Regions from separate parts of the Streptomyces sp. NPDC001093 genome, predicted to be linked through region 2. Evidence: predicted binding sites of a transcription regulator. Region 2 holds the regulator's gene; the other holds the start of a gene.
What was found. The regulator HspR, encoded in region 2, represses chaperone genes until heat shock. The targets are predictions, from matches to a motif close to TTGAGNNNNNNNNNCTCAA.
Positions count from the first base shown of each region.

Region 1: the regulator HspR is predicted to act here: its motif matches at 3,680-3,698, upstream of lon (endopeptidase La).

Region 1 covers NZ_JBEPBF010000226.1:802-8,211, forward strand. Annotated here, with positions in the region: gene ABT288_RS48400 (HAMP domain-containing sensor histidine kinase) at 1-961, opposite strand, end outside; gene ABT288_RS48405 (response regulator transcription factor) at 958-1,698, opposite strand; gene ABT288_RS48410 (spermine/spermidine synthase domain-containing protein) at 1,812-2,489, opposite strand; gene ABT288_RS48415 (rhomboid-like protein) at 2,687-3,517, shown strand; gene lon (endopeptidase La) at 3,721-6,141, shown strand; gene ABT288_RS48425 (serine/threonine-protein kinase) at 6,262-7,212, shown strand.
Region 2 covers NZ_JBEPBF010000004.1:42,832-50,241, reverse strand. Annotated here, with positions in the region: gene ABT288_RS03820 (helix-turn-helix transcriptional regulator) at 1-455, shown strand, start outside; gene ABT288_RS03815 (helix-turn-helix transcriptional regulator) at 452-1,441, shown strand; gene ABT288_RS03810 (helix-turn-helix transcriptional regulator) at 1,404-2,450, opposite strand; gene ABT288_RS03805 (sugar ABC transporter substrate-binding protein) at 2,748-3,851, opposite strand; gene ABT288_RS03800 (heat shock protein transcriptional repressor HspR) at 4,205-4,651, opposite strand; gene dnaJ (molecular chaperone DnaJ) at 4,657-5,829, opposite strand; gene grpE (nucleotide exchange factor GrpE) at 5,866-6,531, opposite strand; gene dnaK (molecular chaperone DnaK) at 6,528-7,410, opposite strand, start outside.

The sequences.
Region 1 (7,410 bases), on a different contig from region 2:
GCCGGGTCACCGCGCCCCGGTTGAACCGCTCGAACACCCGGTGCCACTCCGACCGGGGGATGCCGGGGCCCTCGTCCAGGACCTCCAGCTCCAGCGACTCCGGCTGCGGCCCGCGCCGCGCCTTCACCGTCACCCGGCCGTGCGGCGGGCTGTGCTTGACCGCGTTGTCGATCAGGTTGGCGACGACCTGGTGGATGCGCTCGGGATCCGCGTGCGCGGTCAGCTCCGGCGGGGAGACGTCCAGGTGCAGATGGACGTCGGTACGCGTGTGGCTGCCGGAGCCGGAGGCGATGCCCGCGCGCGCCGAGGCCACCATGTTGGCCTCCTTCAGCACGCCCGAGAGGTACGGCCACACCTCGAAGCGCCGCATCTTCAGCGGTACGACGCCGTTGTCCAGCCGGGACAGGTCCAGCAGGGTCTCCACGAGCCGGCCCAGCCGCTCGGTCTGCTTCAGGGCCGTCCGCATGGTCTCCGGGTCGGCCTCGGTGACCCCGTCGACGATGTTCTCCAGCACCGCGCGCAGGCCCGCGATCGGGGTGCGCAGCTCGTGGGAGACGTTGGCGACCAGCTCCTTGCGCTGGCGGTCCTGGGCCTCCAGCTCGTCCGCCATGACGTTGATCGTCTGGGCCAGGTCGCCCAGCTCGTCCCGGCGGCCGTCGCTCACCCGGCGGGTGTAGTCGCCCTCGGAGATCGACCGCGCCACCGCGTTCATCTCGTCCAGCGGCATGGTGAGCGAGTGCGCCACGAACTGCGTGATCAGCAGGGTGGCGATCATGGAGAAGACCGTGATGAAGCGCAGCTCGGTCTTGGTGTGCACCGCGATCATCGACAGACCGGTGGTGATCAGCACCGAGATGACGACGAGCGCGCCCAGCTTGGTCTTGATCGAGAACGGGCGCACGCCGCCCCAGGGATCCTCCCCGGGGCTTCTCCGCGCGGCCTGACGCCCGTCGACGCTCATGGCGTGGGCGTCTCCAGCGCGTACCCGACGCCGTGCACCGTACGGATCCGCTCGGCGCCGATCTTCCGGCGCAGCGCCTTGATGTGGCTGTCGACCGTACGGGTGCCGGAGGCGTCCGCCCAGTCCCACACCTCGGCCAGCAGCTGCTCCCGGGAGAGCACCGCGCGCGGGGTGTTCGCCAGGCACACCAGCAGGTCGAACTCGGTGGGCGTGAGATGGACGTCCTCGGACTTCACCCGCACCCGGCGCTGTGCGTGGTCGATCTCCAGCTCGCCGAGCCGCAGGATGCCGGAGCGCGGGGTGGCCGCGGCCAGCGCCGCCCGCTCCACCCGGCGCAGCAGCACGTGCACGCGTGCGGCCAGCTCCCGCATCGAGAACGGCTTGGTCATGTAGTCGTCCGCGCCGACGCCGAGACCGACCAGCATGTCCGTCTCGTCGTCGCGCGCGGTCAGCATCAGCACCGGCACCGGGCGCTGCGCCTGCACCCGCCGGCAGACCTCCAGGCCGTCGAAGCCCGGCAGCATGATGTCGAGGATCAGCAGGTCGGGCTGCCAGGCCTCGGCCGTGTCGACGGCGGCCGGGCCGTCCGTCGCGGTCTGTACGAGAAATCCCTCGGCACGCAGCCGGGCCGCGATGGCGTCGACGATCGTGGGGTCGTCCTCGACGACCAGCACCCGGCGCTGTGCGCCCGGGGTGGTCGTCGCCGCGCCGCTCTGGGAGGTGTGTGTCTGCTCCATCGCCCGCCCCTGCTTGTTGCTTTCCGGAACCAGTGGGGTGATCCCATGTCTGCGATTGACGCTTGAATGATCCGCGTCAGGGCAGCACATTACGGGGATCCACCGTGCTGTCGCTATCCAGGGCGGACGCCGAGGTGCACGGCGTCCGGAACGCCCCGGGCAACGGGCACCTCTTCGGTACGCACCTGCTGGAACCCGGCATTCCGCAAGGTACCTTCAAATTCCGGAGACGGTTCGGCGGACCACACCGCGAGCACCCCGCCGCAAGTCAACACCCTTGCGCAGGCGGCGAGTCCGGCGGGTGAGTAGAGGGTGTGGTTGCCGTCCGTGACCGTCCAGCCGGGACCGTTGTCGATGTCCAGGCAGAGCGCGTCGAACGTGTCGGATGTCTCATTGACGAACGCCACGAGGTCATCCTGCACGACCTCGGTGCGCGGGTCGGCGAGCGCCGTGGCGGAGACCGCCGCCAGCGGCCCGTCCCGGTGCCAGTCGATGACGGCGGGTTCCCGCTCCACGACGGTGATCCGCCCCCACCCGGGGCTCGTCGCGGCATGTGCGAGTGAGAACCCCACGCCCAGCCCGCCGATCAGCACGTTCGGCTCCGGCCGCCCGTCCAGCGCCCGGTACGCGGCGTCGACCAGCAGCCGCTCCGAGCGGCCGTCGGAGGTGTCCATCAGGAAGCAGCCGTTGGCGATGATCTGCAACAGTGCTCCGTGCCGGCGCAGCACCACCTCGCCGTACGGGCCGTCGCGCCGGTCGAGGATCACGGGGGAGTCGTACACGGCAGTCATGCACCCATCCTCCTTGAACACACCTTGACCTTCACGGGAATTAGAAATGTCGCACTGATGTGCACCCTTTCGGTGCGGGGCGAGGACGCGGCCGGAACGTAGGAGGTTGCTGTGAATCGGCTCTCGCGTGGCGTCGGTCATAGACAGCGGCCCCCGGAAGCCGAAGGGTTGGGGCAGAACGGAAGGAGTGCCACAGCGTGGAACGGACCGCGACGGGCCCTGCGGCGGCCGCGTCCCCGCCCCTGACGGGCGCGCCCTTTCCGGACGGCCTCGGCGCCGTCCCGGTGCCCGCGATCGCGGACCTGCTGGACGGCGTGCCACGCCAGCGGCACGCCACGCCCCTCGCTCCCGCTCCCGGACCCGCCCCCGTCGAAGGGCGTCCGGCCGCACCGCTCCCGCTCTCGCTCTCGGTTCCGCGGCTGTGGCGGCTGCTGCCCACCCCCGCGGGCACCCCGTTCACCTTCGCCTACATGGCCGTCCTGGCCGTCACCTCCGTGTTCGCGACCCTGGCCGACCCCGCCCTGGTGCAGGCCCTCTACCAGGACTCCAGCACGGACGTGGCCCACCTGGTGCGCACACCCGCGGTGGTGCTGCTGGCGAGCGCGCTGTGGATCGCGGGCGGTGTCCTCTCGCCGTACGCGGTGGCGTTCGTGCTGGTGCTCACCGCGCTGGAGCGGCGGATAGGGGGCGCGCGTGCGGCCTGCGTCTTCCTCGCCGGGCACGTCCTGGCCACGCTCGCCACCGAGATCCCCGTGGGCCTCGCCGTCCTGGTCGGCCACCTTCCGCCCACCTCACTGCACCGCCTCGACTACGGCATCAGTTTCGGCGTGGCAGGCAGCATCGGCGCCCTGTCGGGCCTCCTGCGTCCCTGGCTCCGCTGGCCCCTTCTCGCCCTGACGGCCGCCGAACTCGTGAGCGACCTGATCGCCTTCGTGGACCCGATGACGAACTGGGGCCACCTGATCGCGCTGACGATAGGTGTGGCGAGCTGGCCTTTTGTACGCCGGTGGGTTGACGCGCCCCGATAGGGGCGCGGGACTGTACCGATGTGCGGCTCCGCCGCGCGGGCGCGCGAAAGCGCCGCGCACCCGCACCCTCACCCGCGAACGCACCTTCCACGGCACCCCCTTGGGCGAACGTGATCGCTGAGAGCGAACAGACAAGGGGAACACCAGCCCTCCCCTCAACGGTTGAGTCGGCATAGCTCAACTTGACTGCCGAAGGGGAGATCATGGCTACTGAGTCACCGGCGTTCACGCTCGTCCTGCCCGTGCTGCCGCTCGACGACGAGGTCGTGCTGCCCGGCATGGTGGTTCCGCTGGACCTGAGCGACGCCGAGGTACGGGCCGCGGTGGAGGCCGCGCAGGCCGCCGCCCGGTCGGAACCGGGCAAGCCCAGGGTGCTGCTGGTGCCCCGCATCGACGGCACGTACGCGAAGACCGGTGTGCTGGGCACGGTCGAGCAGGTCGGCCGGCTGGCCGACGGTGACCCGGGGGCTCTGATCCGCGGCCGGAGCCGGGTGCGCATCGGCGCCGGCACCACCGGTCCCGGCGCGGCCCTGTGGGTCGAGGGCGCCCGCATCGACGAGAGCGTGCCGGACCCGCTGCCGGGCCAGGTCGCCGACCTCGTCAAGGAGTACAAGGCGCTCGCCACCGCCTGGCTGAAGAAGCGCGGCGCCTGGCAGGTCGTGGACCGCGTCCAGGCCATCGACGACGTCGCCGCGCTCGCCGACAACTCCGGATACTCGCCGTTCCTGACCATCGAACAGAAGGTCGAACTGCTGGAGACCGCCGACCCGGTGGCCCGGCTCAAGCTCGCCGCACAGCAGCTCCGCGACCACCTCGCCGAGCAGGAGGTGGCCGAGACCATCGCCAAGGACGTCCAGGAGGGCGTCGACAAGCAGCAGCGCGAGTTCCTGCTGCGCCGCCAGCTGGAGGCCGTCCGCAAGGAACTGCGCGAGCTGAACGGCGAGCAGGACGGCGAGGAGTCCGACGACTACCGCGCCCGCGTCGAGGCCGCCGACCTGCCGGAGAAGGTCCGCGAGGCCGCGCTCAAGGAGGTCGACAAGCTGGAGCGGTCCAGCGACCAGTCCCCGGAGGGCTCCTGGATCCGCACCTGGCTGGACACCGTCCTGGAGATGCCCTGGAACGAGCGGACCGAGGACGCCTACGACATCCAGGGCGCCAAGGCGGTCCTGGACGCCGAGCACGCGGGTCTTCAGGACGTGAAGGAGCGCATCACCGAGTACCTCGCGGTGCGCAAGCGGCGCAGTGAGCGCGGGCTCGGCGTCATCGGCGGCCGGCGTGGCGGTGCCGTACTGGCCCTGGTGGGTCCGCCCGGCGTCGGCAAGACCAGCCTCGGTGAGTCGGTCGCGCACGCCATGGGCCGCAGGTTCGTCCGCGTCGCCCTCGGCGGCGTCCGCGACGAGGCCGAGATCCGCGGCCACCGCCGTACCTACGTCGGCGCGCTGCCCGGCCGGATCGTGCGGGCCGTCAAGGAGGCCGGGTCGATGAACCCGGTGGTCCTGCTGGACGAGATCGACAAGGTGGGCTCCGACTTCCGCGGCGACCCGGCCGCGGCCCTGCTCGAGGTCCTGGACCCGGCGCAGAACCACACCTTCCGGGACCACTACCTGGAGGTCGAACTCGACCTGTCGGACGTGGTGTTCCTGGCCACCGCCAACGTCCTGGAGGCCATCCCGGAGGCGCTCGCCGACCGTATGGAGATCGTCCGCCTGGACGGCTACACCGAGGACGAGAAGGTCGTCATCGCCCGCGACCACCTGCTCCCGCGCCAACTGGAGCGGGCGGGACTCGGCAGGGAAGAGGTCGTTCTGGAGGAGAGCGCCCTGCGCAAGCTGGCCGGCGAGTACACGCGCGAGGCGGGTGTCCGCACCCTGGAGCGCTCGATCGCACGCCTGCTGCGCAAGGTCGCGGCCCAGCACGAACTCGGCGAGCGGGAGCTGCCGTTCACCGTGAGGGACGCCGACCTGCGCGATCTGATCGGGCGCCCGCACCACGTGCCGGAGTCCGCCCAGGACCCGGCCGAGCGCCGTACGTCGGTCCCCGGTGTGGCGACCGGTCTCGCGGTCACCGGCGCGGGCGGCGACGTGCTCTACGTGGAAGCCTCCCTGGCCGACCCGGAGACGGGCGCCGCGGGCCTGACCCTGACCGGTCAGCTCGGTGACGTGATGAAGGAGTCGGCGCAGATCGCGCTGAGCTTCCTGCGCAGCCACGGAGCCGAACTGGAGCTGCCCGTGGGCGACTTGAAGGACCGGGGTGTGCACATCCACTTCCCGGCGGGCGCGGTCCCGAAGGACGGCCCGAGCGCCGGCATCACGATGACGACGGCCCTGGCGTCCCTGCTCTCCGGCCGCCTGGTCCGCACGGACGTCGCCATGACCGGCGAGGTCTCGCTGACCGGCCGGGTGCTGCCCATCGGCGGCGTGAAGCAGAAGCTGCTCGCCGCCCACCGCGCCGGGGTGACCACCGTGATCATCCCCAAGCGCAACGAACCCGACCTGGACGACGTCCCGGCCGAGGTGCTGGACAAGCTCGACGTCCACACCGTGACCGACGTCCGCCAGGTCCTGGAACTGGCACTCGCGCCCGCGACGAACGGCGCGACGCCGGAGGTTCCCCTGGCGGCGTGACGGACGCCACGGGATGAGTGAAGGCCCGGGTCCCCTGAGGGAGACCCGGGCCTTCGCCCTGTGCGCGTACAGCAATCCGCGCACCGCGCCCATATCGGCACAGGTCGATAGAATTCAGGCGTGAGTTGGCCCCCCAAGACCCCCTCCGGTCTGATCGGGGCCGAGATCGCGGGCTACCAGGTGGAGCGCGAGCTCGGTCGTGGGGGCATGGCCGTCGTCTACCGCGCCAGGGACCTGCGCCTCGGCCGGACGGTCGCCCTCAAGCTGCTCGCCCCCGAGTACACCAGGAACGACGCCTTCCGCCGCCGTTTCGCCCAGGAGTCCCGGGTGGCCGCCGCCATCGACCATCCCAACATCGTCCCCGTCTTCGAGGCCGGCGAGTTCGACGGGCTCCTCTACATCGCCATGTGCTACGTCTCCGGGCAGGACCTGCGCGCCCTGATCGACCAGGAGGGCCGGCTGCCGGTGCCGGTCGCGCTGCGCATGACGGCCCAGCTGGCGTCCGCCCTGGACGCGGCCCACGCGCGCGAGCTGGTGCACCGGGACGTCAAACCCGGCAACGTCCTGGTCGCCAAGGTCGTCGACAGCGATCACCCCGAGCACGTGTATCTCACCGACTTCGGACTGGCGAAGAAGTCGCTGTCGCTCACCGGGTTCACCACCGCGGGCGAGTTCGTCGGCACCCTCGACTATGTGGCGCCCGAGCGGATCGCCGGGCGCCCGGTGGACGGCCGGGCCGACCTGTACAGCCTGGCCTGCGTGGTCCACGAGATGCTCGCGGGCGCCCCGCCCTTCCAGCGGGAGGACCAGCTGGAACTGCTGTGGGCCCACCAGTACGACCCGCCGCCCCCGCTCAGCAAGGAGCGGCCGGACATCCCCGCCGCCGTCGACGACGTACTGATCAAGGCCCTGGCGAAGGCCCCCGGCGACCGTCACGGCACCTGTCTGGAGTTCGTCGCGGCCCTGCGGGACGCCGTCGCCGACCGCGTTCCCCGCCGCCGTACGCCGACCGTGGTGGACCGTGTTCCGCCACCGGATCCCCCTGCCTGGGCCCGGCCGCTCCTCGGCTGACCCGCGCAATTTGAGCGGCTTTTACCCGACGCCTGTGAGTGCGTCAAGTCCCGAGTCCTCGGAACGTGACCCCGATTTCCCGTTCGGGCTTACTTGAAGCACGGCCTCACCGGAAAGGAAATGAGGCGGTCCGGGGGACGGAAATCCTCCGGAAATCCCCGGTAATCCTCTCGGGAAATCCTCACAGCAATGGGAGAA
Region 2 (7,410 bases):
CGGTCCTCGCCCGCTACGAGCAGCTGCGAGGCGCCGCCGAGGCCCGCACCCTCGACGAGATCACCGACCGCCTCATCGTCGTGGACCGCGCGGTGGCCTTCATCCCGGCCAACGCCGACCGCACCCTCGCCCTGGAGATCCGCCATCCCGCCCTCGTCGAGTTCCTCGCCACCGCCTTCGACCGCCTCTGGCGCCTGGCCACCCCCATGTACCCCGTAGCCGCCCAGCCGCCCACCCTGAACGGCATCACGCCCCGCCAGCGCGCCATCGCCGCCCTCCTGATCGAAGGCCACACCGACGCCCACATCGCGGAGAGACTCGGCATGAACATCCGCACCGCCCGCCTGCACATCGCCAAGCTCGCCGCCACCCTGGGCAGCGACAGCCGGGCCCAGCTGGGCTACCTCATCGGGCGGTCCGGGATCCTCGACGTCCAGGGGGAGGCGGGCCGGTGACGCACCGGGAACACGGGGTCGAGGAGTTGTGCGCCGCCGGTGAGGAGGTGTACGAGCGGGCCCTGCGGGAGGGGCGGATCCCCGTCGGCGAGGCCGCCGACGTGCCCTGTCTCACCGGATTCGGCCTGCTCCACCCGGCGCTGGACGACGTCGGACAGCTCGAACCGGTCGCGCCCACCGCGGCACTGCACCGGCTGCTGCGCGCCTCCGCGGCACGGGTCGCCGAGGAACGGCGGCGCGAGGACCGGCTGGTGGAGCGGTTCGGGCCGCTCCTGCGGATCGACGTACGGCAGGACTCCGGCACCGGCGCCGGGCCGGCGATGCTGCGGCTGCTCAGCGGCACCGAGCAGATCAACCGGGCCATCACCGACGCGATGGTCGACGCCACCGAGGAGTCCCTGACCATCCAGCCGCACGCCGGCCTCACCGGCCCGCGCGGAGAGGTGGCCCGCGACACCGCCTTCGGGCGCGATCAGGCGCTGCTGGACCGCGGCGGCCGTATCCGCACCCTCTACCAGCACACCCTGCGCCATGTGCCGGAGGTGTACGGGCCGTTGGAGCACTTCCGGCGCGGCGACACCGAGGCCCGCAGCCTCGACGAGGTGCCGGACCGGCTCATCGTGATCGACCGCAAGGTCGCCTTCCTGCCCGCCGCCGACGACGGCACGCTCGCCCTGGAGGTCCGTCACCCGGCGCTGATCAAGTACTTCGTCACGACCTTCGAGCGGCTCTGGCGGCTGGCCACGCCGATGTTCCCGAAGGCGGTGCAGCCGCCGTCGGTGAACGGCGTCACGCCCCGCCAGCGCGCCATCGCCACCCTGCTCGTCGAGGGGCACACCGACGCCGTCATCGCCGACCGCCTCGGCATGAACATCCGAACCGCCCGCCTGCACATCGCCAAGCTCGCCGCCACCCTGGGCAGCGACAGCCGGGCCCAGCTGGGCTATCTCATCGCACGCTCGGGGATTCTTGATCAGGAACCGTGAGCGCGCCGGCCGGCAGGCCGGGCCCGCGGTGGCCGTCCAGGCCGACCTGGGCGATCCGCACGCCCAGCTGGGTACGGCTGGCCGCGCCGAGGGTCTCCGACAGCCGGGCGATATGGGCCCGGCAGGTGCGCACGCTGATGCCGAGCCGCTCGGCGATCACGGCGTCCTGGTGGCCCTCGGCGAGCAGCGCGGCGATGGACTGCTCGCGGTGCGAGATGCCCTCGATGCCGGTGTCGGGGAGGGGGGCCGTCAGCGGGATGGCGAGGCGCCAGAGCCGCTCGAAGACCGTCACCAGGTATTCGACCAGGGCCGGGTGACGCAGTTCCAGGGCCATCGTGCGGTCGGCGTTGGCCGGGATGAAGGCCACCGTTCGGTCGAACAGGATGAGCCGGTCGATCACCTCGTCCAGGGTGCGGGCCTCGACCGTGTCGCCCATCAGCTCCAGGTAGTTGAGCAGACCCTGGCCGTGCCGGGCCACGTGCGTGTACAGGTCGCGCATGCGCACGCCCCGGCCGCGCAGGGCCAGTGCCCGGTGCAGCCCCTCGGTCAGCTCGGCCTCCCGGCGGATGCCGCCGGGCTGCACGGTGAGCACCTCGGTCGTGCACGCCTCGGTCGCCTCGTCCATCGCGGCCTGGATCCGGGAGAGCCCGTCCAGCACCCGGATCGCGCTGCCCTCGGCCGGTGCGGCCAGTGCGCCCAGCTGACGGCCGAGTCCGGCGTACCACTCGAAGGCGGCCACCGCCGAGCCCACCCGCCGCTGGCTCTCGCTGACCTCGTCGTAGACCCCGCGCAGCAGCCTGGTCATGACCTCCTGCGGGGAGGTCGGCACCAGCCAGTCCATGTCGTCGGGATCCGGGTGCAGCAGGGCCAGTTCCAGCAGGCAGGGCACCGCCTCGGCATCAGTGCGCGGCACGCGCCCCCGGCGTACGGCCCGGGAATAGACCCGGTCGCCGGCCGCGCACAGTCGGTCGGCGCCGTGTGGATGTTCCTCCGCCCCGCGCCCGGCCATCGCCCATTTCACCCCCGGTGTGCTGCCACTTCCGCAGCGCAACTATGCGCGGCGCCGACCGGGTCCGCAACACGGCTCTCCACAACAGGGCCGCCGTTAAACGCAGTTATGTCCGGGTATCGGCCAGGCTCCGCCCCTCGCATTGCAACAAGCTGATGGTGGTGGCCCGGACCACGTCACGGCATCGTTGGTCCCACTTCCCCCAGGTGTCACCGGCACACCCGGAGGGGACCCGTCCCGCGCCCACGGGGGTGGCGCGGGACGGGGCGCCGCGCAGCCCCGTACGCCTTCGGACGCCTACTTCAGGCCGAGCGCCGTGCACGCAGCCTTGTACTTGGGCGTGCAGATGTCGGCCACGGTGTAGATGCCGTCCGCGAGGACCGTGGACTTGATGTTGCCCTTGGTCAGGGCGACCGGCTGGATCAGCTTGGACGGGATGGCCTTGGTGGTGGGGCTGTCGACCTTGTCCTGGGTGAGCGCGTCGAACTGGATGTCCTGGCTGCGGACCCTGGCGACGGCCATCTGCGCGGCGGCCTCGGCCTCGTCCGGGTAGGCCTTGTAGACGCTCATGTACTGCTCACCGGCCACGATCCGCTGGACGGCGTCGAGTTCCGCGTCCTGGCCGGTGACCGGGGGCAGGTTCGTGACGCCGGCGGCCTTCAGGGCCTTGATGACACCGCCGGCCATGCCGTCGTTGGCGGCGTAGACGCCGGCGATGTTGTTCTTGCCGATCGCGCTGATGGCCCTGGCCATCTCGGTCTGGGCGAGCTCCGGCTTCCAGTCCGTGGTGTCGTACGTCGCCGCGATCGTCACCTTGCCGGTCAGCTCGGAGAGCGCGCCCTGCTTGAACTGCTTGGCGTTGGGGTCGGTGGGCGAGCCGTTCACCATGACGATCTTGTTGGAGCTGTCGGCCGAGCCGAGGGCCTCCAGCAGGGTGCGGCCCTGCACCTCGCCGACGAGCTCGTTGTCGAAGGAGACGTAGGCGTCGATCGGGCCCTCGGCGAGACGGTCGTAGGCGATGACCGGAATGCCCGCGTCCTTGGCCTTCTTCACCTCGGGGGCGATGGCGTGCGAGTCGACCGCGTCGATCATGATGATGTCGACCTTCTCGTCGATCATCTTCTGCATCTGCGAGGCCTGCTGGGAGGCGTCCGCGTCGGCGTTGGCGTACTCCACCTTGCCCTGCTTGCCGGTGAGTTCGGCCACCTTGTTCTTGATGATGGGGTAGTCGAACTTGTCGTAGCGGGTGTTGGCCTTCTCCGGCAGCAGCAGGCCCACGGTGATGTCGTTGCCCTTGCTCGGGCTCGCGCTCGCGCCGTCCCCCGTCGCTCCCAGCACGCCACAACCGGCGAGCGAGAGGGTCATCGTGGATGCGGCCACGGATATGGCGATACGACGCATTCGAGGGCTCACTTCAGGTGCGTTCCGGACGTAGGGCAGCTATACGACCCAGGTGTCTGAAAAGACAACGCGTAGGCCGCACCCGGCGTCAAGCGGAACCACTTAACGAGATGGCAACATCACGCTCCGCGCAGCCCGTGAAGGCCTGGAAAGACTACGCGAATCCCCCTTCATGCCCCCGTTACGGACCCTTCACCGACGCCCGCCTGCCTCGCACACCCGACCGAACATTCTCGGCCGAAGAGGCGGGCGGCTCGGTGGAGGTGCCGGAGCGTGGTGCACCGCCGGCAGGTACGGCGAAGGGGCCGGCGGAATCGCTTCTGCCGGCCCCTGGTGGTCCACTCGGTCCCGCGTCAGTCCTGCTGCCGCTTCGGCCGCCACACCACCAGCGCGCTGGTCTGCTGGACCTCCTGGTACGGGACCAGGTCGCGGCGGTAGGAGGCGTGGACGGCGGCCTCGCGCTGCTGCATCGCGGCCGCCGCGCCGTCCAGGGCCGCCTCCAGCTCCGCGACGCGGGACTGCAGCGCGGCGACCTGGTTCTCCAGTTCGATGATGCGCTTGATGCCGGCCAGGTTGATGCCCTCGTCCTGCGACAACTGCTGGACGGTGCGCAGCAGTTCGATGTCGCGGGCCGAGTAGCGGCGGCCCCGGCCCGCGGTGCGGTCCGGGGAGACCAGGCCCAGGCGGTCGTACTGGCGCAGCGTCTGCGGGTGGAGTCCGGAGAGCTGGGCCGCCACCGAGATGACGTAGACCGGGGTCTCCTCGGTCAGTTCATACGGGTTACGTCGACGGCCGTCCATCTCTCTCAGTCTCCCTTCGCGGCCTCGAACAGCTCCGCCCGCGGATCCTCGCCCGCGGTCGCCTCGCGATACGCCTCGAGCGCGTCACGAGCCTTCCCCGACACGTCCTTGGGCACACGCACCTCGACGGTGACCAACAGGTCGCCGCGGGTGCCGTCCTTGCGGACCGCGCCCTTGCCCCGGGCGCGCATGGTGCGGCCGTTGGGCGTGCCGGGCGGCAGTTTCAGGGTGACGGGCGGGCCGCCCAGGGTGGGGACCCGCACCTCGCCGCCGAGCGCGGCCTCGGCGAAGGTCACCGGGACGGTCACCGTGAGGTTGTCTCCCTTGCGCCCGAACACCGGGTGCTCGCCGACGTGCACGACCACGTACAGGTCGCCCGCCGGTCCGCCCCGCTCGCCGGGCGCGCCCTTGCCGCGCAGCCGGATCCGCTGGCCGTCGGTGACTCCGGCCGGGATGCGGACCTGCATGGTCCGCGAGGACTTGGCGCGGCCGCTGCCCTTGCACTCCATGCAGGGGTGCTCGGCGATCAGGCCGCGGCCCTTGCAGTCGGGGCAGGGGTCGGTGAGCGAGAAGCCGCCGCCGGAGCCCCGGGCGACCTGCCCGGTGCCGACACAGGTCGGGCACACGCGCGGTGTGCCGTTCTTGTCGCCGGTGCCCGAGCAGGCCTTGCAGGGCGCCTGGGAGGACATCCGCAGGGGCACCGTGGCGCCCTCGATGGCCTCCGTGAAGCTCAGCGTGACCTCGGACTCGATGTCCTGGCCGCGCCGGGGCTGGGTACGCGTGCCGGCGGTGCCGCCGCGGTTGAACAGGCCCCCGAAGACGTCACCGATGCCGCCCCCGAAGCCTCCGCCCTGGGTGGTGGTCCCGCCGCCTCCGAAGAGGTCGCCCAGGTCGAAGTTGAAGGAGCCGCCGGCGCCCGGCCCGGGGCGGAAGCCGCCGTTGCCGAACAGGGCGCGAGCCTCGTCGTACTCCTTGCGCTTCTTGGGGTCGCCGAGGACGTCGTTCGCCTCGGAGATCTCCTTGAAGCGCTCCTCGGCCTTGGCGTTGCCCTTGTTGGCGTCCGGGTGGAACTCGCGGGCGAGCTTCCGGTACGCCTTCTTGATCTCGGCCTCGGTGGCGTCCTTGGGGACGCCGAGGACCTTGTAGTAGTCCTTCTCGATGAAGTCCTTGGTGCTCATCCCCGACGTCCCTCCTTCCCCTCAGTGGTCTTCACGTCAGCCCTCGTCCGGGCCACCGTTCTCCTTGTCGTCGGCCTGCTTCGCCTCGGTGGTGTCCTCGGCGCCCTCGGCCTTGACGGTCTGCGCGCCGGGCTGCGGCTCGGCGACGGCCACCCGCGCGGGGCGGATGGTGCGCTCGCCGATGCGATACCCGGGCTGCAGGATCGCCACGCAGGTCGTCTCGGTGACGTCCGGCGCGTAACTGTGCATCAGGGCCTCGTGGATGGTCGGGTCGAAGGGCTCGCCCTCCTTGCCGAACTGCTGCAGGCCCAGCTTGGCCGCGACGGTCTCCAGCGACTCGCCCACCGACTTGAAGCCGCCGACCAGTTCGCCGTGTTCCCGCGCGCGGCCGATGTCGTCGAGCACGGGCAGGAGCTCGGTCAGGAGGTTCGCGATGGCGATCTCCTTGACCGTGATCCGGTCCCGCTCGACGCGTCGGCGGTAGTTCTGGTATTCGGCCTGGAGGCGCTGGAGGTCCGCCGTGCGCTCGTTCAGCGCGGTGCGCACCTGGTCCAGCTGGGCCACCAGACCGGCACTTTCGGTTCCGTCCCCGGCCGGGGCCGCCCCCTTCTCGGAGGAGGCGGCCTTCGGCTCGGCGTCGTCGGAGGTGGCGCCGGAGGGGACGTCGGGCTTCTCCTCAAAGCCCGGGGTCTCCTCCGTCACGCGGCACCGTCCTTGCGCTCGTCGTCCACGATCTCGGCGTCCACGACGTCGTCGTCGGCGGCCTTGGCGCCACCGGCGGCGGCACCCTCCGGGCCGGCCTGCGCGGCCTGGGCGTCGGCGTACATGGCCTGGCCCAGCTTCTGCGAGACGGCCGCGACCTTCTCGGTGGCGGTGCGGATCTCGGCGGTGTCCTCGCCCTTGAGCTTCTCCTTCAGCTCGGCGACGGCCTCCTCGACCTCGGTCTTGATCTCGCCCGGGACCTTGTCCTCGTTGTCCTTGAGGAACTTCTCGGTCTGGTAGACGAGCTGCTCGCCCTGGTTGCGGGTCTCGGCGGCCTCGCGGCGGCGGTGGTCCTCCTCCGCGTACTGCTCGGCCTCCTGGCGCATGCGGTCGACCTCGTCCTTCGGCAGCGAGGAGCCGCCGGTGACGGTCATCTTCTGCTCCTTGCCGGTGCCGAGGTCCTTCGCCGTGACGTGCATGATGCCGTTGGCGTCGATGTCGAAGGAGACCTCGATCTGCGGGACGCCACGCGGCGCCGGCGGCAGACCGGTCAGCTCGAACATGCCGAGCTTCTTGTTGTACGCCGCGATCTCGCGCTCGCCCTGGTAGACCTGGATCTGCACCGACGGCTGGTTGTCCTCGGCCGTGGTGAAGATCTCGGAGCGCTTGGTCGGGATGGTCGTGTTGCGCTCGATCAGCTTGGTCATGATGCCGCCCTTGGTCTCGATACCGAGGGACAGCGGGGTGACGTCGAGCAGCAGGACGTCCTTGACCTCGCCCTTGAGGACACCGGCCTGGAGCGAGGCGCCGATGGCGACGACCTCGTCCGGGTTCACGCCCTTGTTGGCCTCCTTGCCGCCGGTCAGCTCCTTGACGAGC